Regions from separate parts of the Acetobacterium wieringae genome, predicted to be linked through region 2. Evidence: riboswitches for the same ligand, from Rfam matches in the RefSeq annotation. Region 2 holds a riboswitch; the other holds the start of a gene.

Region 1 (15,975 bases), 920 kb from region 2:
TTACAGACAATTATTACCATCATTCAAAATGAAAAAATGCTCAAAAAAATCAGGGATGCCAAAGAACCACGGGATATCTACAATTTAATTAATACATTTTTATAAAAATGTTGTGTGATGATTTATTGTGAAAATAACCAAACAGAGAAAGAGAAACTAAATGAATATAAAAATAGCACCATCGATGCTCAGTGCAGATTTTGCCAATCTGGAACGGGATCTTAAAGAAGTTGAGAAGAGTGGCGCCGACTATCTCCATGTGGATATTATGGATGGTCACTTTGTTCCCAATATTACCATTGGGCCGGATCAGGTGGCGCAGCTGCGAAAAACGGTAGACATTCCTTTTGATGTCCATTTGATGATTAGCGAACCGCTTAAGTATATTGACCGTTTTGCTGATGCAGGAGCAGATATCATTACGGTTCACGTGGAATCGGATGGAGAGATTCAGGCGTGTATTGACGCCATTGTCAATAAGGGTATCAAACCGGGCCTGGTGGTGTCGCCCGATACCCCTTTAGAGGTGATTGAACCCTACCTTGATCAGGTCAGGATGATTCTGATTATGTGTGTTTATCCTGGTTTTGGCGGACAACGTTATCTTCCAGCCAGTACCGAAAAAATAAGAGCGTGTCGCCAAATGATTGGTGAACGAGATATAAAACTTCAGGTTGACGGCGGGATTAATTTTGATACCTTAAAAGAAGTGGTAACAGCTGGAGCCGATGTCATTGTTTCTGGATCGTGTTTATTTAAAGGCGATATGAAAGAGAATATGCGACAATTTAGAAAAATCATTCAGGGATAAATTCTAAAATTGAAAGAGGGAAGTATAATGAAACTTGTTTTAGTTGCGTGTGGAACGGCCCTGGCAACATCAACTGTAGTTGCCAAAAAAATTGAACAAATTGCTCAGGAAAATGGGATTGAATGTCAAACCGTTCAAGCCAAAGCGGTTGATGCTTTTACAAAGTATCAGGAACTGCATCCGGATGCGATTGTCTGTACTTGTCAATTAGAAGGGGACATTGATATTCCAGTGATTAATGGCCGGGCTTTTTTAACGGGAATTAATTTACAAAGTACCATTGATCAATTGATTGAGATATTAAAAAAATAGAATTGACAATTGATAATAATTTAACGTATAATATTTCTGGTTGGATCTAAAAACGAAGAGGATAACATTTTTATTGATCTGAACATCAATAGAAAAAGCCATGAAGGTTAAGTGTGATTAACTTTCATGGCTTTTTTTATTAACAGTTTAAATGGATCAGCAAATAAGGAGGGTAAAGGTATAAAAAACAATAGTTTAACCAAAGGAGTCATTTGGAAGAAGTTACTATTTTTTGCCCTGCCGCTATTGGGAACCAGCTTTATTCAGCAACTTTACAATACCGTTGATCTGATCTACGTGGGTAATTTTTTGGGTAAGGAAGCAGCCGCTGCAGTCGGTGCCAGTACCTTATTTGTCACCTGTCTGGTTGGCTTTTTTTCGGGGATGTCGGTCGGTTCCAGTGCGGTGACCGCTTATGTATTTGGCAGTGGTAAGAGACGTGAATTAAAAAAGGTGATTCATACCACCGTCGGGTTGGCTTTTATCTGTGGTCTGATCATGATGGTGATCGGTCTGATCGGGGCACCCTATTTTCTTAAGATGATTAATACGCCAGATGAGATCATGGGTATGGCGGTCTCCTATGTCCGGGTATACTTTATCAGCATTATTGCAGTGGTCACCTACAACATGGCTTCGGGAATTATCCGGGCCTTGGGCGATTCAAAAACCACCATGCATATCCAATTGATTGGCGGTCTGGTTAATGTAGTGATGGATGCGGTTTTTATTTTCCTCTTTAAAAATGGTGTGGTCGGCGTTGCTCTGGCGACCCTGTTTTCACAGTCGGTGGCCGCCGGGTTGGCGCTTCTTTACCTGATGCGTCTGGAGCCGGAATCCCGGCTGGAGTGGAAAAAGATCCGGGTCGATGTCCAGTTGTTAAGCAATATTTTAAAAATTGGCGTTCCCAGTGGTCTGCAGGCCTTGGTTATTACAGTATCCAATGTTTTTATCCAATTTCATGTCAATAGTTTGGGGGTTGATGCGATAGCGGCCTTTACGGCATATTTTAAAGTTGAGCTCTTAATCTACCTGCCAATACTAGCCTTTGGTCAGGCGATTTCAACCTTTACCAGTCAAAATCTGGGAGCCAGTGAATATGAACGGGTTAAAAAAGGCACCCGGGTCTGTTTGGCCATGGGGATCGGGGTCACTGCCCTTATGAGCGCCCTGGTACTGGCTTTTGGCCGTCAGGCCTTCAGCGCCATCAATAGTGATCCGGGGGTCCTTGATTTGGGGGTTCAGATTATTTCGGTGACGGTACCGTTTTATTTTGTTTACCTGATTCTGGAAGTGCTGGGTGGCACCATTCGCGGAGCCGGTAAAGCGGTGCCCCCGATGGTGATTATTTTAACCAATATCTGTGTATTGCGGACCGTGCTGCTGTTTATGATTATGGCATCCAATCAGAGTATTACCGGGATTGCCATGACCTATCCGATTACCTGGGCATCCACGGCATTGGGAATGGCGATCTATTATTTTAAAGGCGACTGGATGGGTGAATTTAAAAGACTTAAGGCCCTGGAGGGTTTTGAATAAACCATAAAATACAAATTTTTTCTTTCTAAAATTACTATTCTGTAAAATTTGAAGAGGTTTGTCTTAGTTCCCAAAAGAATAGTCCTTGACAGAACAAGAAGATTATGAGAAAATACGGCTAAATTAAATACACGTATATACAAGAAAGTCATGAAGACTCATTTCGATCAGAAGATCGGCTTGTTTCTTTATGGCTTTTTTAATTGTATCAGGCAAAAAAGGGGAATAATAATGGAAAACATTCTTGAAAAAGTGGAAAATTATTGGGATAAACGTTCAGAAGGTTATTCTGAGGTCAATGTGGCGGAGCTGAACAGCTACAAAATGGATGTCTGGAAAGAACTGATCAATCGTCATAAGCCAGCCGTGATTGGCCGTAAGCTTAAAGTTTTGGATATCGGCACAGGCCCGGGTTTTTTTGCCATTACCATGGCCTCCTGCGGTTATGATGTAACAGCGGTTGACTACACCGATGCGATGCTTCATAAGGCTAAACAAAATGCTGGTTATTACCGGAATCAAATCAATTTTATGCAGATGGATGCTCACCACCTAAGCTTTGAAGACAATTGTTTTGATCTGATTGTTACCCGGAACCTGACCTGGAATCTGGAACGTCCCGACGACGCCTATAAAGAATGGCATCGGGTACTGGCTCCCGGCGGACGGATCCTGAATTTTGATGCCAACTGGTATCTCCATCTTTATGATGGAGAAAAACGACAGGAATACTTTAACGATCGGATTAAATCGGAAGAAGCGGGGGTTAATGACCACTATGTCAATACCGATACTAAAGCGATGGAAGAAATTGCCATGAATCTGCCGCTGAGCCGAACCATGCGGCCCCAGTGGGATGCCGCGGTTTTGATTAATACCGGTTTTAATAAGGTCATGGTTGAGCAGGGGATTGGTGCGGTAGTCTGGGATCAGGAAGAACAGATAAATTATGCGTCCACCCCGATGTTTATGATTTTTGCCGAAAAATAAATTGCGCTAAAATAAACTGGTGAGGCCGTAATTCCCAGAACGGAATTACGGTCTCGTTTTTAGATTAGATATTTTAAAAAGCTAAAAATGAGTTTATAAAGTATTTTTTATTTGACAAAAGGAGGAAGGCACTTGGAAGTAGTAATTAATAATCTGGTGGCAAAAAAGGGAACAAAGGTTTCCGGCTACGTGGCGGTTCCCCAAACGGAGCTTAAAATGCCGGTGACCATTATTAATGGCCAAAGTACCGGAAAAACCGTGCTGATTACCGGCGGAGTCCATAACGCCGAATATACTGGCATTGAAACGGCGATTCGTCTGGCTCAGGAAATCACACCAGAAGCAGTAGCTGGCTGCCTGATCATCATTCATCCGGTCAATATCAGCGGCTTTGAAAACCGGACGATGAGTGTGGTGGCCGAGGATGGAAAAAATCTTAACCGGATTTTTCCGGGTGATCCGGACGGCACAACCGGCGATAAGCTGGCGGCTTTTTTAACAGAAATGTTTTTTAAAAAGGCCGATCGCTTTATTGACCTTCATGCTGGGGATGGTTATGAGTCGCTGACCCCTTACGTTTATTATGTGGGTGCGGCCAAAGAGGCAGTCGTCAGTGAGGCTGAGGCCATGGCCGCGGCGGTACTAGTGCCCTATCGGGTTAAATCCTATCTGGCCACCAGCGGCGCCTATAATTATGCCGGTTCGATGGGGATTCCCGGTATTCTGATTGAACGGGGCGACGAGGCCCGTTGGTCTGAAGATGAGATTAAAAAATATCAGGAAGATGTTAAAAATGTATTGCGCTATCTAAAGGTTTTGGCTGAGCCGATGCGCTCGCCTGCAAGCAAACAGTTGGAGGTAGTGGATGTCGTTTATGAAGAGGCCGAAGTCACGGGATGCTGGTACCCCAATAAAAAAGCCGGTGAGTTGTTTTTAAAAGGCGAGAACCTGGGGATGATCAAAGACTATTTTGGCAAGGTGCTGCAAACCTGCATCGCTAAATATGATGGGATCGTTCTGTATCAGGTCAGTTCGCTGACCATTTTAAAAAAGAGCCCGATGATTGCCTATGGAAAAATAAAAAATGACGGGCATCATGCAAACGGGAAATAAAAAAAATAAAATGTGATGACAATTGATTTTAGCAGAAGGATGGTTTTTTAAATGAAGGATAATCACTTCAAAAAGGTGTGTGATATGATTGAACTTAAGCAACTGAAATATTTTGTGGTCTGTGCCGATGTGGGATCATTCAGTAAAGCTGCCGAAATCCTTTATACGACCCAACCCAATGTCAGCAAGGCGATCAAGGCGCTGGAAGAACATCTCGGATTTAGCCTCTTTCATCGCAAAAGTCGGGGGATTCTATTGTCATCCCGGGGGAAACACGTCTATGAGTATGCCTGCAAAGCTATTGAGAACATCGAAATGCTGGCTTCTTTTTCGCAGACGGACCGGATTGAGCAATTGCAGATCGCCAGTAATCCCAGTGCCTGGATGGCTAAGGTATTTGCCGATTTTTATAATCGCTTTCACGTCAAACAATTGCATTTTCAGCTTTATAGCGCCTCGGTGGCAGAAATCATCAAGCGGGTGGCCGGTTATCAGGACGAACTGGGTTTTGTCTATGTGATGGACAGTCAGAATACCGCCTTTCAGTATATCTTGACCAGAAACCACCTGGAATTTGTGGAGCTTAAAAAAACCCAGGTGGTCTTGTATCTGGGTCAGAAACACCCGCTCTATCAGGCCCGAGAGATCAGTGAAGCAGAACTGAAGAAGCTTAAGTTGGTGCAGTGCTATGAAGACGAATTTGATCTCAATAATTACTGGAAAATAACCAATCCACAAGGAAAAGATATGCCCGCCCTGGAGAGTGTGGTGGTGACCAATAGTGATTGTGTTATGCAGCAGCTGCTGCAAACCACTGATCTGGCGAATATCAGCAGTGGTTATCTTACCGATGATGTGGATGAGAAGGAGCTCAACGGTATTCCTCTATTCGAAAAGGAGAATGTGGTGATGTTTGGTTATATCCATAGGCGGCAAGAAGAACACAGTGAATGGGGAAAGCGGTTTCTGGAATTTATTATGGCAAATCTGGAATCGGGGGATCCCGTGAAAGGCCAAATGGAATAAGAAGGTATGCTAAATTGGAATGGCGGAATAACCCCCCATGGAGGTTGTAACGCCATTTTTTAAGTGATAAAATTTTACCGGTAAACGTGTTAATGTGAGAAAGGTTTTGTGTCAATGAAAAAATACGTTGGAAAACGTCTATTACAATTAATTCCGATTATTCTGGGCATCACCCTGTTGTCCTTCACCCTGATGCAGTCAGCCGCCGGGGATGCTGTGGATGCCCTATACGACAACGCCAGTGGCGGCGTATCGGAAGAAGTCAAGGCCGAGAAAAGGCATGAACTGGGGCTCGATCAACCCTTTATTATTCAGTATACCAGCTGGCTGGGTGGGGTATTAACCGGCGATATGGGCGTTTCCTATATTTCCAATAAACCGGTTTTTGAAACCTTTGTGTCAAAATTGCCAGCGACGATTTATCTGACACTGACCTCAATAATACTTACCGTGCTGATTTCGATTCCCTTTGGGGTTTTAGCGGCCGTCCGGCATAATCGTTTCACCGATTATCTGATCCGCTTTTTCAGTTTTATCGGCAATGCCTTACCGGGTTTTTTCGTCTCGCTGCTGCTGATCTATTTTCTGGCCTTACAGCTCAAGCTGTTTCCGGTTATGGGCAATGGCAGTTTAAAGAGCATCGTTTTGCCGACGCTGACTCTGGCGATAGCCATGTCGGCCAAATACACCCGCCAGGTTCGCACCACGGTACTGGAAGAACTCAATAAGGACTATGTCATCGGGGCCCGGGCCAGGGGGATCAGGGAGCCAGTGGTGCTTTTTGCCAGTGTACTGAAAACTGCGATGCTGACCATTGTCACCCTGATGGCGCTGTCAATTGGTTCCTTACTGGGTGGTACGGCAATTGTTGAATCCATCTTTATGTGGGATGGCGTCGGGAAGCTGGCGGTGGATTCGATTATGATGCGGGATTACCCGATGATCCAGGCCTATGTCATCTGGATGGCGATTATTTATGTGGGCGTTAATCTGGTGACCGATATCATTTATCATTATCTGGATCCCCGGATTCGATTGGAACAGGAGGCCTGATGGAAGTAACAGAGCGTACAGCGATTCGGGTCAGAACCCGGAAAATTAAAGAAAATCACACGATGACGAAATTCTATCTTTTTCTGACCTTGGTAATAATTTTATTGCTGGTGGCAGCCCTGGCACCCCAGATTGTTCCCTATGATCCCTATGCTCAGGATCTGATGCAGGCCTTGCAGCCCCCCAGTCCGGAGCATCCGCTGGGGACGGATCGCTATGGCCGGGATATGTTGTCCCGGGTGATAATGGGGGGACAAACCACTATTTATTCGGCACTGCTACTGGTAGCGATCATCACCGGATTTGGAACCCTGGTGGGGCTATTCTGCGGGTATCAGGGTGGTAAAATCGACTCGTTTATCATGCGGGTTTCAGATGTCTTTCTGGCGTTTCCGGGAATGGTTTTTGCCATTGCCGTGGCTGGTATCTTAGGTGGTGGACTGATCAATGCGGTGGTGGCGCTGGCTTGTATTTCCTGGCCTAAATTTGCCCGGTTGGCCAGAGGGCAGGTGCTGGCCATTAAAAATATGCCTTATATCGCCGCCGCCAGGCTTAGTGGTTCCGGTTCGATCAAAATTATTTTTAAGCATATTTTACCGAATATTATTGGCCCGATTCTGGTAACGGCCACCCTTGATATTGGAACCATGATGATGGAACTGGCGGGATTGTCCTTTCTGGGTTTAGGGGCAATGCCCCCAATTGCCGAGTGGGGTTCAATGATGAGTGAAGGGCGCAGTATGCTGCAGACATCGCCATGGGTAATTTTAGCACCCGGTTGTGCTATTTTTATATCAGTAACATTATTTAATTTACTGGGGGATACGGTCAGAGATGTCCTGGATCCCAAGACTAATAAGAGAAAAAAGGAGAAAAAATGAAAGTAAAAAGTAAAATTCTGGCAGTCCTGCTGACCACCACACTGGTTGGCGGGATGTTGACTGGCTGTGCCGGTTCGACCAGCACCAAAAGTGCGGAAGAAAAGGTATTTAATTATGGAACCGTAGCCTATAGTGTCGGTAATTCAAATGTGGGAATGAATCCACATGAATCCTACATCGGTTGGTCAACCCTGCGTTATGGGGTCGGTGAAACGCTCTTTAAGTTTAATGAGAAGATGGAGTTGGAGCCCTGGCTGGCCAAAGATTATGAACAGATTGATGACTATACCGTTAAAATCAATTTACGGGATGACGTTACCTTCTCCAATGGCAAGAAAATGACCGGAGAAGCGGTTAAAGCCTGCTTTGATAACTTGATTGCCGTTCATGATCGGGCCCCCAAAGATTTACAGATTAAGTCAATCACCGCCGACGGACAAAGCATCACGATCGTATCAGATAATAAGGTACCGGCATTGGTAAATTACCTCTGTGACCCCTATGGCTGCATCATCGATATGGAGGCTGGGGTAACGGCGGATAAAAACGTCGTTGGAACAGGACCTTATGTGGCCAAAAATATCACTGAGACCGAAATCAATCTGGAAGCCAACAATGACTATTGGGGTGGAAAGCCAAAGGTTGGAAAGGTAAATATCAAGAGTATTGTCGATGGCGATACCTTAACCATGGCTCTGCAAAGTGGCGAAATTGATGCGGCCCAGGGTCTGCCTTATGCCAGTCTGGAACTGTTTCAAAATAATGATGACTTTACCATCAGTTCCACCAACACTTCCCGGGTTTACCAGGCTGCTCTAAACTATGATTCAGCGGTGATTAAAGACGATGCCGTTCGTAAAGCCATGGCCATGAGCATGGATAAGGACGGTTTTACCACGGTGCTGTTAAAGGGCAATGGAACGCCAGCAGTCGGTCCCTTCCCGGCTAACTTTACATTTGGCGGCGATGTGGTTAAGGACACCGGTTATGACATCGACGGCGCCAAAAAAGTGCTGGAAGCAGCAGGCTGGATTGATTCTGATGGTGATGGGATACGGGAAAAAAATGGCCAGAAATTATCGATCAAGTGGCTGACCTACACCTCCCGTCAGGAGTTGCCGCTACTGGCCGAATCGGTTCAGGCCACCTATAAACAAGCCGGGATTGATGTACAGGTCAACGCCACCGATTCCTACAAGGATTTCCTGAAAGCCGGCGATTATGATGTTTTTGCCAACGCCTTTGTAACTGCGCCCACCGGAGATCCCCAGTATTATTTCACCACCCATGTGGTTGATAATTCTGACTACAACCGGGGACATTACCATAGCGACAAGGTGGAAGCCCTGGTTGCCCAGCTGCGAAGCGAATTTGACACCGAAAAACGGGCAACGCTGGCGGTTTCAATTGCCCAGCAAGTTCTTGATGACAATGCTTATATCTACGCCTCTCATTTAAAAATGTCTTTTGTGATGAAAAAGGGGGTAACCGGCTTTACCGCTCACCCATCAGACTATTATGAAATCACAGCCGATCTGGACATTAACGAATAAGTCGTCCCGATCAGAAGAGAGGGTTTATGCAACAACCATTACTGGAATTTCAAAACGTTGAAATATCCTATGACGGCGAGCCGACGGTTTGGGGGTTTAACTTAAAAATGCAAGCAGGCGAGATCCTCGGGATTGTCGGCGAGTCCGGCAGCGGCAAAAGCACCCTGATCAAGGCGGCCATGGGTCTTCTGGGCCCGGATGGATTGGTCAATCGGGGCGAGATCGTATATAAGGGGAAGCCGGTTCTTGATCTTGATGATGAAGCATTGCGGATGCTGCGGGGACCAGAAATGGGGATGATTTTTCAAAATTGTGGCAGTGCCCTGTGTCCAATCCGGACCATTGGCGAGCAGCTTTATGAAACCATGGCCCAGCATGGCGTCAGTGACCGCCGGCTGGTTCGGGAAAAAGCCACAGCTCTGTTTAAGAAGATTCATTTATATGACACTGAGCGGATTTTAAAGAGCTATCCCTTTGAATTATCCGGCGGGATGAATCAACGGGTCGGGATTGTCATGGCAATGCTGCTGGAACCGGAGCTGCTCTTTGCCGATGAGCCGACCTCGGCGCTGGACGTCACCGTCCAGGCCCAGGTGGTCCGGGAACTGATGGCGATGCGGGAAGCATTTGGAACCGGAATTGTGGTGGTGACCCATAATATTGGGGTGGTGTCATTTATGGCCGATACCGTGGCGGTGATGTGCAAGGGTAAGCTGGTTGAATATGGCAAAGCCCGGGAGGTGATTGATCATCCCCAGCAGGATTACACCCGCCAGCTGATTGCGGCCATGCCCCGGATAAAAAGGTGAGACATGAACAGGATTTTAGCAGTCAGCAATTTAAAAAAAACCTATACCAAAGGAAAAACCACCATTTGTGCGGTTGATGAGATTAGCTTCCATGTCGAAAAAGGCGAATGTCTGGCCCTGGTGGGCGAAAGCGGCAGCGGTAAAAGCACGGTTGCCAAGCTGATCACCGGACTGGAATCGTTGGATGGCGGTGAGATTGTTCTGGATGGCAAAACACTTAAAAACCCTAAGGGAAAAGAACTGAAACGGCTTTACCATCTGGTTCAGATGGTCTTTCAGATGCCGGTGGATTCCTTTAATCCCCGGATTCGGCTGGGGGAAAGTGTCATGGAAGGGCTGATCAATCAGGGTATGGGGCGTCGGGAGGCTAAAAATAAAGCCATTGACTATCTGGAAATCTGCGGCCTTGGCCCGGAATTTGTTAGCCGTTATCCCAGTGAGGTCAGCGGTGGCGAGTGTCAGCGGGCCTCAATTGCCCGGGCACTTGCCCGGCAACCCCAACTGCTCATCTGTGATGAAGCGACCAGCGCCCTGGATGTAACCGTCCAGTCTCAGATTATGGCACTCCTAACACAATTGCGAAAAGATCAGGGGATGTCGCAACTGATGATCTGTCATGATCTGGCCCTGGTGCAGCAATGCTGCGACCGGGTGCTGGTAATGCATCAGGGGCGGGTGGTGGAAGCCGGTACCCCGGATGAGGTGATTGCCAATCCCCGGGAAGCCTATACAAAAAAACTGATCGATTCGATTCTGTAAAATATGAAAGGGCATCTCCCCTTGGGTGGTGTCCTTTTTCTATATCTGTTATAATGGGTTAAACAGATATAGAAAATGAGGTGAACGGAGATGCATAAACATCAGGAAGAATGGAATGATGCCGGACATGATAGTAGCCACGGCGGAGATCACCATCATCATCATGAACATACCCAAACCAAATCCGTGTTGAATCGCCTTTCCCGGGCTGCGGGTCATCTTGAATCGGTGAAAAAAATGGTCGAATCGGGAAGAGACTGTACCGAGGTGCTGATCCAGTTGTCGGCGGTGAAGTCAGCCATTAATAACGTCGGTAAAATAATTTTACAGGATCATATTGAGCATTGTATCGTTGATGCGGTGGAAAATAACGACGAAAAGGCTTTGGAAGAACTCAGAAAAGCAATTGACCGCTTTATGAAATAATGGCTGTGGCTAAAAACCGGGTAAAACGCGACTGGCATGGAACGATATTCCAAAACAGAATATCATTTCCACAAAAGAGACTTGCATAGGTGGTTTAAGCATGTTAAAATGGCAAACAGAAACAATGAAAGACACCTGATTGTGGCATTGTTTCTGTTTTTTAGTGTTTTTTAAAACACCGACAACGAATTAAATATTAATAAAACAGGTGCCGGCAGTAACGAAGGGTTACAGGCCGGTGAAAAGGGAAGAGGGGTGAAAGTCCCCCGCGGTCCCGCCGCTGTAAAAGAAGAGTTCCTCCAGGAATGCCACCAGAAATGGGAAGGCAGGAGGTAATGTTGACGCTTGAGCCAGAAGACCTGCCTGCTTTAATTACTCAGACTCTACGTGCGATAGAGGAGGTGTTTTTTTTTGCAGGCTTTTTGCGACCTCGCTATCTTTTTGGAGATGGTGAGGTTTTTTTATGGAAAAAAGCATCAATATTGCCACAGTGAAGTCTTACATTGTGATAGAGCGGGGTTTCTTTACCAGAATGTGCAATGGTAAAAGCCGAGCAAATCAAATAAATAAGTATTTTTTGAGGAGAAAAAGAAAATGAAATTAAAAAAGGGTTTAGCGGTGGTAATGACTGCCGTGTTGTGTGCCGGAATGTTTGCCGGTTGCTCAGGAGCGTCCGCTAAAAGTGATGTGTCGACTAAAGAAGCGTTAAATTATGCCTGCACCAAGGATATTCGGGATATCAACCCGCATTTGTACTCGGGTGAAATGTCAGCCCAGAACATGGTGTTTGAAGGCCTGACCAAGAATGAAGGCGGAGAAGTGAAGCCAGCTCTGGCTGAAAGCTGGGAAATTTCAGCAGATGGACTGGAATACACCTTTCATTTAAGAAAAGGGGTCACCTTTACCGATGGTGCGCCGTTTAATGCTGCCGCAGTCAAGCTGAACATGGATGCCATTCTTGGTAATGCGGAACGCCATTCCTGGCTGGACATGGTTAATGAGATTAAAGAAAATGTGGTGGTCGATGACCACACCTTCAAACTGGTCTTAAAGCATCCCTACTATCCAACCCTGGTGGAGTTGGGACTGACACGACCCTTCCGCTTTATTTCGCCCAACTGTTTTGTCAATGGCACCACCAAAGAAGGGGTTAGCGGCTATATCGGGACCGGCCCCTGGGTCTTATCGGAGCATGTCGACAATCAGTATGCCACCTTTACGCAGAATGAAACTTATTGGGGTGACAAAACTAAAATTAAAACCATTAACTGGAAGGTCATGCCAGATTCCCAGACGATCCTGTTAGCTTTGCAAAACGGCGAGGTCGATTTACTTTTCGGAGCCGATGGTGATCAGGTTGATCTAGATTCCTATAAGAAGTTGGAAGATGAAGGAGCCTACAAAACCTATATAAGTGAGCCGGTCGCTTCACGAGCGATTCTTATCAATAGTAATTCACCGATTACCAAAGATATTAAAGTTCGAGAAGCCATTGAATATGCCGTAAACAAGGAAAACATCATTCAGGGAATTTTAAATAACTCGGAGGATCAGGCCGATACGCTACTGTCTAAAGATGTTCCCTACTGTGATATCGATTTTAAAACCATCGCCTATAATCAGGAAAAAGCCCAACAGCTGCTCGATGAAGCCGGTTGGAAACCAGGAAGTGATGGGGTTCGGGAAAAGGATGGTCAGAAATGTGAGATTACCCTTTCCTATAATTCCAAGAACGCCCAGGAAGGTACCATTGCCACCTCCATTCAGGCCGATCTGGCAGCCGTAGGCATCAAGATGAATATTCTTGGGGAAGAAAAACAGGCCTTCCTGGATCGTCAGAAAACCGGGGATTTTGATCTGCAGTATTCGCTATCCTGGGGAACCCCTTATGATCCCCAATCCTATGTTTCATCATGGCGAATTCCCGCTCATGGAGATTATCAGGCTCAGGTTGGTCTGGAAAAAAAGCAGTGGCTGGATGAAACCATCACGAAGATTATGATCGAATCAGACGACAGCAAGCGGGCCGACATGTATAAAGAGGTACTGACCTATATTAATGATCAGTATGTCTATGTCCCGATTTCCTATTCAAAAACCAAGGCAGTGGGAATCAAGGGACTTGAAGGGGTAAGCTTTAACGATTCGCAATATGAAATCCCCTTCGAAAAAATGTACTTTTCCAATTAATCACCAATTTTGATTATCGAAAACAAAAGGGAGTAAGACCATGAAGCAATACTTCGTCAAAAGGCTCCTGTGGATGATTCCGATTTTGATCGGAATCTCCTTTTTTGCCTTTATACTGATTAATTTAAGCCCCAGTGATCCCGCTGAGGTGGCAATCCGGGTCAATGAGATCACCCCAACGGCTGAAAATGTCGCCCAGATGCGGGAGCAACTCGGTCTCGATGATCCCTTCTTAACCCGCTACGCTACCTGGCTGGGCAATGCCCTACAGGGTGATTTTGGTCACAGTTATGTCAATAATAAACCGGTAGCACAGGAAATTGCCAAGGCTCTGCCGCCAACGCTCTATCTGGCTGGGGTATCCTTATTGATCATTGTGGTTGTTTCAGTGGGGGTTGGGGTTTTATGTGCGGTAAAGGAAGATAGCCTTAGAGATAAGGCCTTACGGGGGATTGTCTTTGTGGGAACCGCTATCCCCGGTTTTTGGGCCGGGATACTCCTGATGTGGCTATTTGCCGTTAAGCTCAAGTGGTTGCCAACCAGCGGGATGACGGCTCCCGGTGCTGTCATTTTACCGGCAGTAACCCTGGCGCTGGGGTATATTTCCACCTATGTCCGGCTGATCCGCAACACTATGATTCAGAACAAGCGGGAAAATTATGTGCTGTATGGCCGGGTTCGGGGTCTATCAGAGAAGACCATCACCCGGCATGTTTTTAAAAACTCACTGCAAACTTCGCTAACCGCTTTGGGGATGTCAATTCCGAAGTTGATTGCTGGAACCGTGGTGATTGAAAATATTTTTGCCTGGCCGGGTATCGGTAGGCTTTGTGTGACCGCTATTTTTAATCGGGACTTTCCGATGATTCAAGCCTATGTCCTGATTATGGCGGTGTTGTTTGTTTTTTGTAATTTACTGGTCGATATGGGATCGGTCTGGATTGATCCCCGCAGAAGGGAGGCCTGAGATGGTCGGTTTTTTTAAACGTTTCCGTAAAGATAGCCTGGCAATGTCTGTCAGCTTTTTTCTGGGGACGGTGATTCTGCTAGCTGTTCTGGCACCCCTGGTTGCGCCCTATGATCCGACTGCCCAGAACATTATCAATAAATTTCAGGGGCCGTCGCTGGCTCATTGGTTTGGAACCGATCAACTGGGTCGGGACGTCTTTTCCCGGATTTTATATGGTGGCCGGGTCACCATTCTGGTCTCGCTCATGACCATGGCGGTAACGATTTTAATCGGCACGGTGCTGGGGGTGCTTGCCGGTTATTTCCGGGGCCGGCTTGATGATGTGATAATGCGGATTTGTGATATCATGCTGTCTTTTCCCAGTGAGGTGCTGATTCTGGCCATTGTGGGAATCCTCGGAACCGGAATCGCCAATATTGTTCTGGCCACGGTGATTGCCAAATGGGCCTGGTATGTGCGGATGATCCGGGCAATCATCATTCAGTTTATGGATAGTAACTATATCCGATTTGCCAAGGTATCCGGCTGTTCAACCGGACACATCATCAGAAAACATCTGTTGGTTGGAGCGCTGGGGGAGATTGCGGTGCTGGCGACACTGGATACCGCAGGAACAATTCTCAATATATCAGCCCTGTCCTTTCTGGGACTGGGGGTGCAGCCGCCCACCGCCGAGTGGGGGATGATGCTCAACGAAGCCAAAAATGTGATGACCACCAATCCTGGCCAGATGCTGGCGCCGGGCGTGGCGATTTTTATGGTGGTGGCAGCCTTTAATTTTTGGGTGACAGTATTCAGGAAGCGATGAATCCCAAGATCGACAAGGTCTTTAAAACCAGGCGATCATTGTTTGGGGCGATGTTTGGGCGCAAAAAGGCGGTGATCGAATGAGTGTAATTCTTGAGGTGAATAATTTGCGGGTAACTGATTCGCGGGATCAGGATGAAATCATTCATGATATCAGTTTTTCAGTGGCCAAAAACTCTTGTCTGGGAATTGTCGGGGAAAGTGGCAGTGGTAAATCGATGATCACCCGGGCCCTGTTGGGAATCACCAACCCCTGGTTAAAACACCAGGGAAAGGCCGTTTTTAAAACGTCCGGTGAAGCCATTGATTTGCTCAGACAAAACGAAGATACCCTGCGGGAAATCCGCGGAAAACAGATTGCCATGATTCTCCAGGATGCCATGTCGGCCTTTGATCCGATCACCAGAATCGGCGATCAGATGGCCGAAACCTTTGTCGAGAATAAGGGGCTAACAAAAAAGCAGAGTATGAACCTGGCGAAAGAGGCCCTGGCGGTGATGAATATTCGGGAACCGGATCAGGTAATAAAAAAGTATTCCCACCAATTATCCGGCGGGATGCTGCAGCGTTGCATGATTGCCACCGCCCTGGCAATGGAGCCGGAGTTGATTATTGCCGATGAGCCGACCACCGCCCTGGATTCGATTAATCAGGGACAGGTTGTGGAGGAGTTTTTAATCATCCGCCAGAAAATTGGCACCGCCCTGATTTTTATTTCCCATGATCTGGGGGT
Region 2 (15,975 bases):
CCGGTAATCTCAATTTTTCCTGGTATCTGGTGATGGCCGAAGAGGCCACCATTCGCTATGTGGTCGTCCACGAGCTGGCCCATCTGATTGAAATGAATCATTCCCCCAACTTCTGGCGAATCGTTGAGCAGGTACTCCCCAATTACAAATCGGAACGGGAAAAGCTGAAACTCCTCCAGAAAAAACTAAGCGTTCAGTGCTGGGAATAAGCGAGATCATCTCGCTTATTTTTTTTGATTAAAAACTTGACAGGTAAGGGAAAAGAGTTTATAGTGTATATATAGTATATATACACTAAGACAAGCGAAATGAGGTGGTAAGTTGAATATTGTCATTAGCAATTCCAGTGACAAACCGATTTATGAACAGATTGCCCAGCAAATCAAGAAGATGATTATCAGCGGTGAACTGAGTCCCGGGGACACCTTGCCAAGTATGCGCTTTCTGGCCAAGGAGCTACGAATCAGTGTGATTACCACCAAGCGGGCCTACTCGGATCTGGAACGGGATGGCTTTATTGAAACCGTCACCGGTAAAGGCAGTTTTGTGGCCAACCAGAATTTATCATTTATCCGGGAAGAGCAACTGCGGCTGGCCGAGGAGTTTTTGCAGAAAGCGGTGGATATTGCCAGAAGCAGCGATATTTCCTGGGCCGAACTCAGTGAATTGTTAGAACTATTGTATAAGGGAGAATAACATGACGAATGCCATTGAAATTAGAAATTTAAACAAAAACTATCAGGATTTTCAACTCAAAGATGTCAGTTTTAAAGTGCCCAGAGGCAGTATTGTCGGCTTTATCGGTGAGAATGGCGCTGGTAAAACCACGACCATTAAAGCGATCCTGAATCTGGTTAGTCGCGATGAGGGAACCATCGAGCTACTGGGCATGGATAGCTTAACCGATGAGAAAAAAATCAAAGAGTCTGTCGGGGTTGTGATGGACGGGTGCAACTTTCACGACAATTTAAAGACCGGTGATATTTCAAAAATGATGAAGAGTATCTATAAAAACTGGAATCAGCAAATGTTTCAGCACTATCTGAAAGAATTCAAGCTGCCAGATAATAAAATCATCAAAGAATTTTCCCGGGGGATGAAAATGAAGCTGCAGATTGCCGTGGCGTTGTCCCACGAAGCGGAGTTGCTGATTCTGGACGAAGCCACCAGCGGACTGGATCCGATTGTCCGGGAGGAAATTCTTGATGTTTTTATGGAATTTATCCAGGATGAAAAACATGCCATTTTGATATCGTCACATATTACCAGTGATCTTGATAAGATTGCGGACTATATTGTCTTTATTCACCAGGGCGAAATTCTGCTTGACGAAGAAAAAGAGACCCTGCTTTCCCAAATGGGGATTTTGAAATGCGGCGAAGCAGACTTCCGCAAACTCGAGGGCAGTGAGTTTATCCGTTATCGCAAGAATCAGTTCAGTTTTGAGGTGCTGGTGACAGATAAGGCGGCTATCCGTAAAAAATATCCGGAGGCGGTTGTGGATGGGGTAACCATTGAAGAAATTATGTTATTTTATGTAAGGGGGCAACAATAATGAAGGGACTGATCTTAAAAGATCTGCTTAACTTAAAAAGCACATTTAAAATGTTGGGTGTGATGATGGTCTTTTTCGCCGTTGTTTTCTTGCCTCAAGGAAATGGTTTTATCTTTGGGATGATTATATTGATGTTTGCGATGATGGTAGTGACCACGATTAGCTATGATGATCTGGCCAAGTGGGACGCCTATGCGTTAACCATGCCGTTGACCCGAGCCGAAATGGTGCTCAGTAAATATCTGGTGATGGTCATCTTAAACACCCTGGGGGCGGTTTTGTCACTGACTGTTGGAATAGTTGGCAACATTATCATGGGCAAAAGCTTTGATCTGGAAATCCTGGCTATTGTTGGGGTAATCTATCTGGTGGCCTTAATCTTTGGTTCGGTGATTATTCCCTTGATTTATAAATTTGGCACTGAAAAAGCTCGATTGATGCTCTTTCTCTGTGCCCTGATTCCAACGGCCCTGATTCTATTGCTGGAACAGTTCAATGTCCCCCTGCCAACCACCGGAAATCCGTGGATTTATTTATTCTTGTTAATCGGCCTTTCTGTCGCTGGTGTGATCCTTTCTTATCTGATCTCACTTAAGATTTATACAAAAAAAGAGTTTTAGAAAGAACCATTTTGAAAGACACCACTTAACGAATTGATTTAAGGTGCGTATTGAAAACAAAAAGGGGGCTGAGAAATCAGCCCTTTTGTATGTTCGGTATCATTTTGTAAACGTTCGGTAATTAGTCTTCCAGCCGTTCCTGCAAGGCATCTTCGAAGGCACTGATCCCGATTCGGTCGAGTACGCCACAAATCCGTTCCCCGTCTTTACCGAGCTCCAGATAGGTTTCCAGAATTTTATCAATCAGATTGGGAATCTCTTCGGCTGCATAAAGGTCGGTTAAACGGTCACCAAACCGGTACCCCCGACCCATTCGGCCACCCAGATAGACGGCAATGCCGCGAACCTCCTCGGTGATGGCACCAGTGGTGCAGGCCTGGGCGCATTTTCCACAATTAACGCACTGGCGTTCATTCCAAAGTAGTTTTTGATTGAGCATTGTCAGCGACTGGGTTCGACAGACTTTGGTGCATTTACCGCAGTTCAGGCAGGCATCCCAATCAAACTGGATGTAAGCCTGTCCTACCAGGCCGATATCATTGGTGTTGGCCTTGGCACAATTGTTGGGGCAGCCCACAAAGGTGATTTTTGTTTTAGCATGAAGATCCCGGCCAAAAAATTGGTCATGGCAGATGCCGCACAGTTTCTGGGTGTCATAAAGGCCATGCTGACAAACCGTGCCCTTACAGGCTACCAGGGGCCGGACTTTTTTTCCGGTGCCGCCGAAAACCAGTCCACCGGCAGTGAGGGCAGATTTAACGGCATCCAGGTTTTCATAAGAGATCCAGGGAATTTCAATGGCTAAGCGAGTGGTTTCGCCCAGATAGCCCCGGCCGTATGTTTCGGCAATTTCGGCCAGGGTCTTTAATTCAGCTGAGGTCAAATTTCCGGCCCGGCTTAAAACCCGAATCGAAAAATATCCTTCCTGTTGCTGGGCTAAGATCCCCTGGGCTTTCAATTCTGCAATTTCGTTTTTTGTGATCACGCAATTACCTGCTTTCCTAAAGGTGTGAGGCAATTCAAAAAAATAAGTGGTCGCAAATGAAAAAAATTTTTCGCCGCCGACCAGTTATCCGTTTTGAATGCTGATATGTATTGTCTCTATTGTATGCCTTATTTCTAAAAACAATATTAAATTTTATCGTCGCAAACGGCTAGAGTTGTGTTAAAATAAACAGAATCACCAAGAAAAAAGGAGCGACTATGCTGATACTTGAACATATCTCAAAAACCTATGGCAATAAAAACGAAAAAGCTGTCGATGATGTCAGCTTTGAAGTACATCCTGGAGAAATTTTCGGATTTGTCGGGCCCAATGGAGCGGGAAAAACCACTACCATCAAAATGATTGTCAGTTTGCTGGCACCCAACAGCGGGAAGATAAGGATCAACGGCATCGATAATCAGACGGACATTTTGGGAGCAAAAAAACAGTTCAGCTATGTACCCGATAGTCCAGAGCTGTTTGAAAAGATTAAGGGCATTGAGTATCTAAAATTCATGGCCGACGTTTATCAGGTGCCCGCTTCTGACCGACAGGAACGGATTGAACGATATCTGGATATTTTTGAAATCAAAAATGCTGTCAATGATCCGATTGGATCCTTTTCCCATGGGATGAAGCAGAAGCTGGCCCTGGTGGGAGCACTGATTCATGATCCGCAGGTTTTTATTCTGGACGAACCAATGGTCGGTTTGGATCCCAAAGCATCCTTTGAGCTTAAAAAAATCATGCGGGAACATTGCGACCGGGGCCGATCGGTTTTCTTTTCCACCCATGTATTGGATGTGGCCGAAAAAATTTGTGACCGGATTGCCATTATTAAGAAGGGCAAGCTCATTGAGGTGGGCACCATGGCTGAAATTCGTGAAAAAGCCGGGAGTCAGGAGTCACTTGAGAATATTTTTTGGAGTTGACCGAATAATGAAAGAAATTATCTCGTTAACCAAATTATTTATCAACGAATCATTGGGATTTTCGTTGTTCTTCTACAATCAGAAGTTTAATAAAAAAGAATTTTACAAACAGTTATTTACCCTGATTATTGTGCCAGTAGCGTTGATCCCGGCCTTTTTTATGTATGTTTCACTCATGTCGGCCACCTATTTTGGACTGACACTGATTAATCAGACCTCGGTTTTTTTAAGCATTGGTTATATTATGGCAACGGTGCTGATCCTTGTTTTTGGGGTCATGTACATTCTTTCAGAATTCTATTTCTCTGATAACATTGAAGAACTGATCCCGCTGCCAATCAGTCAACGAAAACTGATCATTGCAAAATTCTTAAGCATTCTGGTGTTTGAATATATTTTTGCGGCCTTTATTTTTATTCCGATTTTGATTATTTATGGTGTCGGTCAGGGCATGGGGCTGCTTTATGGGCTGCTGTCGTTTTTGGTTTTTTTAACTGTCCCGGTGCTGCCGCTCTCATTAATGACCGCCGTGATCATGCTGATTATGCAATCGGCTTCCCTCAAAGTACGCAAGGATATGCTGCAGATTGTTTTTGTCTTTATCGGGATTGCCGTCATTTTCACGGTTCAGATCTGGTTTACCAGCCAATTGGGAAGCGGTGATGAGGCGGATTTTCAGCTGTTGATGAATACGATTCTGACCAATAATGAAGGCTTATTGAACAGCATCGGCTACCTGATGCCGACTAGTTTTTTAATGGCCTGGGCGCTTAATAAAATCACCCTGATGTCGTTGGGCTGGGTTGCAACACTGCTGGGAATCACGCTGTTATCCTGTGCTCTGATGGTTACAGTCGGCAATCGGGTTTATCTTAAGAGCATTGTCAGCGGCAAAATAATCAAAAAGGGTAAACCATTAAGCGGGGCCCAGCGCAGCAAAGTGCTGGGGAAAAAGAGTCACGGAGCGATGGCAATATTTACCATGGATTTGCGGCTATTGTTGCGGACCCCGGTATACTTTTTTAATAATGTCAGCGTGGTGATTATTGCGCCGCTTTGCATTCTCCTCAGTGTTTCATTTATTGAAATTCCCCCGGAAGATTTACAGGGGATGCAGGAATTTTTCAGAGCCATGCCGATTTTGATCAACTTTTTACTGATTGCCTTTTTTATCTTTTTTGGAGGTACCTCAGCCACTACCGCCTCGACCTTTTCCCGGGAAGGAAAAGCCTCCTGGCTGACCCGGATGATTCCGGTGACTGCCAGAGATCAGATTGTGGGGCGAACCGGGGTGGCGATGTTTATTCAAAGCCTGGGGATCGTCTTTACCATCATTGCGGTGCAATTCATTTTCCCCTTACCCTTGTCCACCCTTGTGATAACCATCGTTCTGGGGATACTGGGGTCACTGCCGATTTTGTTGTTTGGATTATTTATGGACATGAACCGACCGCTGCTCAATTGGGATAACCCCCAAAAGGCCATTAAAAACAATATGAATGTGGTGATCACGCTTTTTGTGGGGATGGCCTATACCGGGCTGTTAATTGGGATCAGTGGTTTGCTGGGGTATTTTGTCAATCCAATTTTGGGTTACGGAGTATTTGCCCTGATCAGCGCAATTCTCAGTGTGGTTTTTTACCAGGTGATCAGCCGTCGCCTGGAAGCGGAATTTTTGAATTTTGAAGGTAATTAAAGCCCAGGTTAATGGTTAAGGGGCATAATAGCAAGTAACGAAAACTATAAAAAGGAGTTGACACAATGGCTCTTGACGACGTAAAGAAGAAAGCAAACCGACTTGTTCATGAAATGAGTCCTTATTTATTACAGCATGCCTATAATCCGGTAAACTGGTATCCCTGGTCGGACGAGGCCTTTAATCTGGCCAAGCGACAGGACAAACCGGTTTTCCTTTCAATTGGCTACAGCACCTGTCACTGGTGTCATGTGATGGAAAAAGAATCCTTTGAGGATGAAGCCGTGGCCGAAATCCTGAACAAATATTTTATCAGCATCAAGGTCGATCGGGAAGAGCGGCCAGACATTGATCAGATATATATGACCTTTGCCCAGGTCAGTACCGGTCAGGGCGGTTGGCCCCTTAATGTTTTTCTGACCGCTGACCGCAAACCTTTTTATGCCACCACCTATCTGCCCAAATACTCTCGGCTTGGAAACCCTGGCTTGATTGATGTATTGTTGGGTATTGAAAGCCAGTGGCGAAAAAATAATGAAGACATTATTGATTCTGCCAATCGGATGACCGGACTGCTCAATAATCTGGAGGTGCGAAAAGGGGAAGAGGAACTAAAGCGAACGATCTTTTTTGATGCCTATGATTTTTTTGATGAAAGCTTTGATGACCGCTATGGTGGTTTTGGCAAGGCTCCCAAATTCCCCGCCCCCCATCATCTTTTTTACCTGTTGCGCTGCTATCAGGCCTTTAAGCAGCCCGATGCCCTGGTAATGGTGGAAAAAACCCTGCAGCAAATGTATAAAGGCGGGATCTTTGATCATATCGGTTTTGGGTTTTCCCGCTATTCAACCGATGAACAGTGGCTGGTTCCCCACTTTGAAAAGATGCTCTACGACAATGCCCTGCTGATTATGGTTTATGCTGAAACCTACCAGGCTACTGGCAACATACTCTACAAAAAAATTGCCGAAAAAACCATTACCTATGTCAACCGCGATCTGCGTTCCCCGGAAGGGGCCTTCTATTGCGCGCAAGATGCCGACTCGGAAGGGGAAGAAGGCAAATTTTATGTCTGGTCGATGGATAAGGTGGAAAAAATACTGGGCCAGAAGCGGGCCGAGGTCTTTTTTAAGTTTTATCCGATGTCAAAAAAAGGTAATTTTGAGGGCAAGAACATTGTTAATATGATCGATACTGATCTCGATCTGATTGAAGCTAATCCCGAGTTGGAAAAAGCGCTCGATGAGATGACAGCCGATCTCTTTTCTCAGCGGGAAAAGCGGGTGCATCCCCATAAAGATGATAAGATCCTAACCTCCTGGAATGGGCTGATGATTGCCGCTCTGGCGATGGCGGGACGGATCTTTAACAAAACCGTCTATGTCCGACAGGCGGAAGAGGCCATGGCCTTTATTGAAAACAACATGGCCCGGCTGAGTGGCCGGCTCTACGCCCGGTACCGCAAGGGAGAGTCCAAAATTCTCGGCTATCTGGATGATTATGCCAGTGTCATCTGGGGGTATCTGGAATTGTATCAGGCCAGTTTTAAAACCGAGTATCTTGAAAAAGCGATTGTCCGGGCGGTGGATATGATCAACCTCTTTGGCGATGAATTTGGCACTGCTGGCTTTTTTCTCTACGGCAATGATACTGAGCAACTGATTGCCCGGCCCAAGGAAGTATACGACAATGCCAAGCCATCGGGAAACGCCCTGGCTGCTTATTGTCTGCTGAAGCTGGGCAAAATAACCGGAGAGCAGAAATACATCGATATTGTCAACGGGATATTTGGCTATTTTGCCGGAAACCTCAATCAGGCACCGATGGCCAGTACGATGATGCTCTGTGCCAAATTATTCCATGAACAGCCTACTACTGAGGTGGTTTTTGCTGGCTATGAGACCGATGCGACGATTCGTGAAATGAACCGTCACTTAAATCAGCAGTTTCTGCCGTTTTCGGTGGTACTGTTTAATAAAAGCGAAACCGATCTCAAAAAGATCAATGAGTTTGCCGTTAATCAGCAGATGATTCATGGCGAACCGACTGCCTATATTTGTAAAAACTATCGTTGCGAGCAACCGGTGAATGATCTTGAAAGCTTTCTTAAAATTATAAAAGACTGATTAAGATCAAGAAAAATGGGGTAGAACAGAAGCATCACGAGAAAGGCAGGAACGATAATGAACTATCAAAAGAAGGATCAGGAGACCTTATTAAAGACCTTGACCCCGGATCAATATGCGGTGACTCAGAAAAATGCCACCGAACCACCGTTTCAGAATGAATACTACAATGAATACCGCAAAGGAATTTATGTGGATATCACCACTGGCGAACCACTTTTTTCATCCAGCGATAAATTTGAATCGGGCTGTGGCTGGCCCAGTTTTTCCAAACCGATCGATCCCAATGTGATCAAAGAACTCAGTGACACCAGCCTGCGGATGAAGCGGACTGAGGTTCGTAGCGTCACTGGTGACGCCCACCTGGGTCACGTCTTTGAGGATGGTCCGATCACCACCGGAGGCTTGCGCTACTGCATTAACAGTGCGGCGCTGCGTTTTATTCCAGCCGAGGAAATGGAAGCCCAGGGTTATGGCGCTTATTTAAATTTGCTTGAGTAGTTTAGTATAAGATCGTCAAAGGACGAGGTTAATAAATGATGAGAGGTGAAGAAATGAATAGTATTGAATTTGCAATTAAGATGGAACGTGACGGCGAAGCATATTACCGTGAACAAGCAAAAAATAATCAGGACAATCCGTTAAATGCGGTGTTTTTATTATTGGCCGAGGACGAAAATGGTCACGCCGTATTGCTAAAAAATGAGCTGGCAAAAATAAGTTACGATTTAGCTGATAATGAAGCATTGGTAGATACCAACAATGTTTTTAAAGACCGGGGTGATTTTAAAAACAAATTCGAAAAAATCCCCAATCAGCTGGATGTCTATCGGATGGCTCTGCAAATGGAAAAGGACAGCATCGAACTCTATCAGAAATTTTATCAGGAATCAGCAGATGAACAAACTAAAAAACTGTTTGGTTACCTGGTCAAGCAGGAAGAGAATCATTATAAAATCTTTGATAATCTGATTACCCTGGTCGAACGTCCGGAAGAATGGGTGGAAGACGCCGAATTTGGAGTCCGGGAAGAATACTAAAATAAATCATTTCAGATTAACGGTATTAAAAAATAAATGGGCTGGACTACCTTCATTTGAAGAATGGTTTAGCCCTTTACTTATGAAAAAAATAGTCAAGAACGAAAAAAATTGTTAAGATAGTGCTACTATTAAAGTTAAAAGTGAAGGAGTATAAATGGCAGTTTATTTATTTGATCAAATGGAAGAATTTTCAGATGAACTTTTTAAACGCAGTCTGATGTTGCTTCCTGACGAACGGCAGCAAAAGGCAACAGCGTATCGGCAAAAGCTTGATCAGAAATTGTCGGTATTGGGCTATGTTTTGCTGAATTACGGGTTAAAAAATGAATATGGTATTTCGGAAAAGCTTCGCTTTTGTTATTCGGCCAAGGGCAAGCCATATTTAAGCGACTATCCCCAGATCCACTTTAATCTCAGCCATTGTAAAAATGGAGTAATCTGTGCCATTCATACCAGTGATGTCGGGGTCGATATTGAAACCGTGGCGGCCTATGATGGCCAGCTGGCTGAATATGTCTGTAACGAGCAGGAATTAAAATTGATTAATAAAAGCGATAACAAGGCCCTGGCTTTTACGAAAATCTGGACTAAAAAAGAAAGTTTGATGAAAAAAACAGGGGCCGGTCTGAGGGATGATTTAAAAACAATTGAGTCCATCGATTCAGAAGCCATCACATTGGTTGACCCTGATGAAGCCTATGTGTTTTCCATCGCCGGAATGTCATTGGCCGAGCTGGGTTTAAGAACGGAACGATTCAGAGCGTAAAATCGCTGGGATAAAAAATACGTGACAAAACTGGAAAAATTTGATATAGTACTATTGAATTAAGAAAAATATAAGAATTAAATAAATAAACAGGTGTCGGCTGTAATCAATGTATTATAAGCCGGTGAAAAGGGAAGAGGGTGAAAATCCCCCGCGGTCCCGCCGCTGTAAGAGACGAGTTTCTCCAGGAATGCCACCAGAAATGGGAAGGCAGGAGGCAATGTTGACGCTCAAGCCAGAAGACCTGCCTGTTTGTGTATCTCAAACTCTACGAGAGATGGAGGAGGTTTATTTTTGTGCGCATTTTTGCGGCCTCATTGTCTTGTTTAGAGATAATGAGGTTTTTTTGTGCAAAAATATAAATGAGAGTGATGGAGGAAGATGTCAAAAGTATTAGTAATAGCCGGGACAACCGATGCCAAGACTGTAATTGCGAGACTATTAGAAAATAACCATGACACGGCCGTAACCGTTACGACCCGTCTGGGTGCCGGGATGTTGGAGGAATTTAAGAATCTGGATATTTATCAGGGAAAACTCAATAAAGATCACATTACCCATTTGATTAGAACCCTAAAACCAACCTGTTTAGTTGATGCGGCCAATCCCTTTTCGTCAGAAATAACCCGAAATGCCATCAATGTCTGCAAATTTGAAAATCTGCCCTATATTCGTTATGAACGGGAGCGGGTAAAATACGAAGATGATCCGGATATTACCGTTGTTAAGAGCTATGGGGAAGCCTGTGATGTTCTGATGAACTGCCAAGGAAACATTCTGTTGACTTTGGGCAGTAATAGAATTGATATTTTCAAAAGAATTCCGGACTATTCAAAGCGGGTCTATCTGCGGGTGCTGCCGGACTGGAAGGTTTTAAGTAAATGTGAAAGCCTGGGGTTCAGCCCCAAAAACATCATTGCCATCAAAGGGCCCTATAACGAAGCCCTGAACATGGAACTCTTTAAATACTGCCAGGCAGAGGTGTTGGTGACCAAAGAAAGCGGCAACATGGGTGGCGTCGTGGATAAGATCAACGCCGCTAAAAAGCTGGGAATGAAGATCATTCTTGTTGATCGCATTGAAGAGCAGTGCAGTAATAAATTCAGTTCGGTTGATGCGTTGATTAAATGTATCGATCGTATTGATACGGTTAAGTAGCGCTGGAAATAGACAGCAATCATACAAAAAAAGCCTGCAAATAAAAAGTCAATAGGAAATTGAGAGCTTTGTAAAAAAAAGTATATTCAAGAAATAAGCACGACAAAAAGACCAGCAAATATCGTTGGTCTGAAGATTAGGAAATCTGTGGTAAGTGTTACGAAAGAGACAGCAGGTATTCTTTTACTCTACCATAGTAGATACGCAGAAACTTATTAGCGCCTGCAGTCATGTAAACATAGTAAGGTTTACCCTGAGCACGTTTCTTGTCGAGAAACTGATAAACAGCATCATCTTGTGGCTTGGTTTTGATAAGAGCATCCATGACCTGAAATAGCGTTTTACGCAAAGACGAAGAACCTCGTTTGGAAGTATGGACACTTTTTTGTTCATAGGTTCCAGACTGGTTAACACCTGGATCAACGCCTGCAAAGGCAGTAAGAGCACCCTTATGTGTAAACCGTGTAACATCGCCGATTTCAGCAATCAACTGAGGGCCAAGAGATGATCCAACACCTTTCATTCCCATGACGATTGAGTATTCAGGAAGTTTGGATGCGGTTTCATTCATCAGAGTACGAAGTGATTCTACAGTTTTGGAAGCAATGTTTAATTGATCGACAGCTTGTTTCACAATGAGTTTGGTCAAATGATCTTTAGGAAGTACAGGAACAAGTTCCTTTGCTGCTCCATAGATTTCTTCAGCTTTTAATTGACTGAAGTTGTACTTATTTCGCTTACACCATTTCTGATAATGGACGGTGAAAGCGTGAAGAGACATTTTACGAACACAGTCTACATGCCAGTATGCAGCAGCGAAATCAACCCATTTCTGGCTGCCATCATCACGAGCAGGGCTGTTGAAGTAAGTATTGACACCTGGATAGGTTTGATCAAGTATGCCGATAAAATTATTTTTCATAGCCGTTTTGTGCTTCATGTAAAAACCAAACTGACGGTTCATTGTTTTTAACTGATTACGTATTTCATCCATAAGATTATACTGTTTCAAATCATTCCAACTGTCAAGAGCATAACGCGCTATTTTAATAGCATCTGCTTTATCAGATTTGACTTTACGTAGAGAGTTGTCACCGAAATCTTTAATAAGCTTAGGATTTATGGCACTTACAAAAAGATTTGCCTGAGAAAGCTCACGTGCCAGTGGCTCATAATAACGACCCGTATGCTCCATAACGATGCGGGATTCGCCGTCAATGGATTGGATCTGGTTGATGAGAGAACGGATTTCTTTGGAAGTGTGGCGAATCTCAAAAGGCAAAGAAACAATCTCACCATACGGGCGGATAATAGCGATCATGCTTTTGCCCTTGGAAACATCAATACCTACTGCGTTCATGTTCATAAATTTGTCACTCCTTAAAATTATTGCAATGGATAAACACCAGTTTTACTCATTGCCTATTCAATCTACTGTGGTGTGACACGAACGTACTGTAGGACAGCAGTTCAACCTGCATAAAACGAACGCTGCGAATGAGGAGCCGGTTATCAGTCTTTTTTACGGACGCGAAGTCCAAGAAAGGCAGACGATATACCTATTGCTCTTACATTCTAACAGCTTAAGCAACAAGATGGATAATGTCCTAACTGGTTGTTAGGTACTATGACCATAAATATATTGTAGTAGAAAGGATGGGTGCAGATGGAAAACAGTTCAGCCAAACGGCTTGGTTTTGTCCGAACGAATGAAAAAAGCGATAACAGCCATCATCATTACAAGCATCATCATCAAATCGGTCACAAACACGGCGAAGGATCAGCCATTGATTATTATGCTTATGCCTCAAAAATCAGAGACTGGAACCCCAGCTTTAAAGTGGCCTTTTCAGGGTTGACCCTGCTGCTTTGCATCGTGCTTAATAACCAGCTGGTCTCGCTGGCGGTGATTGTCAGCATGGCTTATTTAACAGTTGTCAAAGGCGGCTTACCGCTGGGAGCTTATCTGTCGGTGCTGATGATTCCGCTTACCTTTATCATTTTGAGTACCGTTGCCATCGGCATTGATTTTTCAAGCCAGCCAATTGGCCAGTTCAATCTCTATCTCGGCTTTGGTTACCTGTATACGTCGATTGCCAAGCTTAAGGAAATGTTGTTTCTGATGATGAAAGTGTTTGGGGCGATCAGTGCGATGATTATGATGACCCTATCGACACCAACTTCTGAAATTATCGGAGTACTGCGAAAAGCCCATGTACCCAAGCTGATCATTGAACTGATGAATTTGATTTACCGCTATATTTTTATATTGTTGGACGTATTTAACAACATGCGCAATTCCGCCGATTCCCGGCAGGGTTATTGCGATTTTAAGACCTCCTGCCAAACCTTTGGCAATGTCGCCAGCAATATGCTGGTACTTTCCCTTAAAAAGGCCAATACCTATTATACCGCCATGGAAGCCAGAGGCTATGAAGGCGACCTGGTTTTTCTGGAGGATGAAAAACCGTTTCAGATCAGTCAGGTGATCTACGCCGTCGGGTTTATGCTTTTTCTGCTGCTGCTTTGGTATGTTACAAAATAAGGATTCAATTTGAAAGGTCAATCGATGAGAGAGCCAATACTTAAAGTCAATAATCTTCATTACAGTTATGGAACCGGTAACCCGGCCCTGAAAGGGGTCAGTGTCGATATTTACAAAGGCGAAAAGATTGCCGTGATTGGCTCCAACGGCTCCGGAAAATCGACGTTTTTTCTTAATGCCAATGGGGTGCTGAAGGCCGATCATGGCGAAATCAGCTATCAGGGTACCGTCATTAATAAAAAGAATTTAAAAGAACTCCGAAAAAACATTGGCATTGTTTTTCAGGATGCCGATAACCAGATCATTGCCTCCACAGTGATGGCTGAGGTTGGCTTTGGTCCGATGAATTTAAAACTGCCCCGGGAAGAAGTAATCCATCGGGTCGATGAGGCCCTGACTTACATGAATATTCTCGATTTTAAGGATCGTCCACCCCACTATTTGAGTGGCGGCGAAAAAAAGCGGGTCACCATTGCCGATATTATTGCCATGAAATCCGAAGTGATTATCTTTGATGAACCGACCGCAGCCCTGGATCCCCTCAATGCTCAAATGCTGGAAGATGTGCTGGTCAAGCTGGGGCAAGAAGGCAAGACGATGCTGATCTCCACTCATGATGTCGATTTTGCCTACCGTTGGGCCGAGCGGGCGATTGTTTTTGATCGGGGGAAAATCATCGCCGATGGGACACCGCTGGAGATTTTTAAAAACCGGGAAATTCTTAAACAGGCCAATCTGAAGCGGCCGACGATGTTGGATGTCTATGAAATGCTGGTGGAGAAAAAAATGGTAAAGAACACTGATGCTTATCCCACCACCCCCAAGGAACTGAAGATTTTGCTGGAAAACAATTTGTATTATCCTGAATCATCAGTACCGATGATTTAGCGAGTAACGATAAGGGATACAATTATTAAAGATTAAGCAGGTTTTGCAAAAATTAATATGAGCGCTCAACGGTTTTTGCAAACCCTTAATATATAGTAAAACAAGAGGAGGAACTATGAACACACGTTTAAACATTAGAGAAAAAAGATTTGTTGCCGTGGTAGCAGCCATTGCCCTGGTTTTCGGATTTACCCCGGTGGCCAGTGCCATGCACATTATGGAAGGGTATCTGCCCGTTGGTTTCAGTATCGCCTGGGGGGGAATCTGCATTCCCTTTTTAATTGCCGGTTATCTGTCAATTAAGAAAACCCTCAAGGAAAATCCTAAAACCATCACCCTGCTGGCCATGGCCGGTGCCTATGTATTTGTGTTGTCATCGTTAAAAATTCCATCTGTTACCGGCAGCTGTTCCCATATGACCGGAACCGGGCTGGGAGCAATTCTCTTTGGACCGGCAGCAGTTAGCATTCTGGGCATCATTGTTCTGTTATTTCAGGCCATTTTACTGGCCCATGGCGGTTTGACGACGCTGGGAGCCAATACCTTTTCAATGGCGATTGCCGGACCATTTGTAACCTATGGTATTTTCATTCTTTGTAAAAAAATAAAGATCAATCGCCATGTCGGGGTTTTTCTGGCAGCGGCAATTGGGGATTTGTTTACTTACTGTATCACCGCTTTCCAGTTGGCCTTGGCCTATCCCTCTGAAAGCGGCGGAGTTGCGGCCTCAATGGTAAAATTTCTGGCAGTATTTGCACCAACTCAGCTGCCGTTGGCGATTATTGAAGGGATTCTGACCGTGGTCATCATTATCGGCCTGGAAACCTATGCGCAACCAGAACTTAATGATTTGGGATATCTTACCGGAGGTGTAAAATAATGACAGCAACAAGAAAAACGGTAATTGGTCTTTTAGTATTGGTGGTATTGATTGCTCTGGTGCCCCTGTTTATCCTGCAGGATGCGGAATTTGGCGGATCGGATGATGCCGGTAGTGGGGTGGTTTCAGAGATTACCGGAACCGAATATGAACCCTGGTTTACCCCTATTTTTGAAACGGCCATTAATGGTGAAATCCCCGGCGAAGTGGAAAGCTTGTTTTTCTGCATCCAAACCGGTATCGGTGTCGGTATTATTGCTTTTGTGATGGGTCGCTTTGTTGAACGCAAGAAGCAGGAAGAAGGCAAGACCGGCAAGAAAAAAACGAAATAGGTTCAGTTTAGCGGCAGATCCTTTTAAGAAACGAAAAATTAAATTAGGTTTTATTTGCGTGCGTCTATAAAAAAGCGCGTTATTTTCACAATGAAATTAACGCGCTTTTTTAAACGATATCAAGAAATCAGTGTCTTTGAATCGTTTGTGTTCAGGCAGAAAATACTATTTGGCTGGTCAAATAGGGATTTTGTCTGCCTGGGGTAATATCAGTGGGTAGCTTTATCATTCAAGTGATTGTGTGCTTTCTCACTTAGATTTCAAAAGTGACATATTTCTGAATAACCGCTTTAAGCTCAGTGATCCCTTCACCGGTGAGGGCACTGACCGGATGAATCTTATCCGGATGGATACCTGCATAAGTCAGGTAACGACGACTGCGTTTCAGATCGCTATGCCTGTGGTCGATCTTGGTGATGACCCCGATCACCGGGATGTTGTAGGTACAG

The links. Region 2 has a riboswitch for cobalamin ahead of cobK (precorrin-6A reductase). Riboswitches for the same ligand answer to the same signal wherever they lie in the genome.
Region 1: another riboswitch for cobalamin. It lies ahead of nikA (nickel ABC transporter substrate-binding protein); the one in region 2 lies ahead of cobK (precorrin-6A reductase).

The regions. Positions count from the first base shown of each region.
Region 1 covers NZ_CP097897.1:7,782-23,756, forward strand. The annotation lists gene CHL1_RS00030 (PTS sugar transporter subunit IIA) at 1-105, shown strand, start outside; gene rpe (ribulose-phosphate 3-epimerase) at 161-811, shown strand; gene CHL1_RS00040 (PTS sugar transporter subunit IIB) at 839-1,123, shown strand; gene CHL1_RS00045 (MATE family efflux transporter) at 1,250-2,665, shown strand; gene CHL1_RS00050 (class I SAM-dependent methyltransferase) at 2,897-3,655, shown strand; gene CHL1_RS00055 (M14 family metallopeptidase) at 3,788-4,768, shown strand; gene CHL1_RS00060 (LysR family transcriptional regulator) at 4,853-5,794, shown strand; gene nikB (nickel ABC transporter permease) at 5,909-6,847, shown strand; gene nikC (nickel transporter permease) at 6,847-7,728, shown strand; gene CHL1_RS00075 (ABC transporter substrate-binding protein) at 7,725-9,281, shown strand; gene CHL1_RS00080 (ABC transporter ATP-binding protein) at 9,308-10,090, shown strand; gene CHL1_RS00085 (ABC transporter ATP-binding protein) at 10,094-10,849, shown strand; gene CHL1_RS00090 (metal-sensing transcriptional repressor) at 10,940-11,275, shown strand; cobalamin riboswitch at 11,465-11,656, shown strand; gene CHL1_RS00095 (hypothetical protein) at 11,614-11,769, shown strand; gene nikA (nickel ABC transporter substrate-binding protein) at 11,870-13,465, shown strand; gene opp1B (nickel/cobalt ABC transporter permease) at 13,506-14,432, shown strand; gene opp1C (nickel/cobalt ABC transporter permease) at 14,434-15,243, shown strand; gene CHL1_RS00115 (ABC transporter ATP-binding protein) at 15,323-15,975, shown strand, end outside.
Region 2 covers NZ_CP097897.1:2,799,162-2,815,136, reverse strand. The annotation lists gene CHL1_RS13825 (M48 family metallopeptidase) at 1-209, shown strand, start outside; gene CHL1_RS13820 (GntR family transcriptional regulator) at 322-696, shown strand; gene CHL1_RS13815 (ABC transporter ATP-binding protein) at 698-1,555, shown strand; gene CHL1_RS13810 (ABC-2 transporter permease) at 1,555-2,175, shown strand; gene CHL1_RS13805 (4Fe-4S binding protein) at 2,297-3,160, opposite strand; gene CHL1_RS13800 (ABC transporter ATP-binding protein) at 3,379-4,092, shown strand; gene CHL1_RS13795 (ABC transporter permease) at 4,100-5,788, shown strand; gene CHL1_RS13790 (thioredoxin domain-containing protein) at 5,854-7,914, shown strand; gene msrB (peptide-methionine (R)-S-oxide reductase MsrB) at 7,972-8,415, shown strand; gene CHL1_RS13780 (ferritin-like domain-containing protein) at 8,451-8,954, shown strand; gene CHL1_RS13775 (4'-phosphopantetheinyl transferase family protein) at 9,112-9,723, shown strand; cobalamin riboswitch at 9,798-9,989, shown strand; gene cobK (precorrin-6A reductase) at 10,105-10,881, shown strand; gene CHL1_RS13765 (IS110 family RNA-guided transposase) at 11,039-12,241, opposite strand; gene cbiQ (cobalt ECF transporter T component CbiQ) at 12,548-13,426, shown strand; gene CHL1_RS13755 (energy-coupling factor ABC transporter ATP-binding protein) at 13,451-14,314, shown strand; gene CHL1_RS13750 (energy-coupling factor ABC transporter permease) at 14,430-15,194, shown strand; gene CHL1_RS13745 (energy-coupling factor ABC transporter substrate-binding protein) at 15,194-15,526, shown strand; gene CHL1_RS13740 (EutP/PduV family microcompartment system protein) at 15,780-15,975, opposite strand, start outside.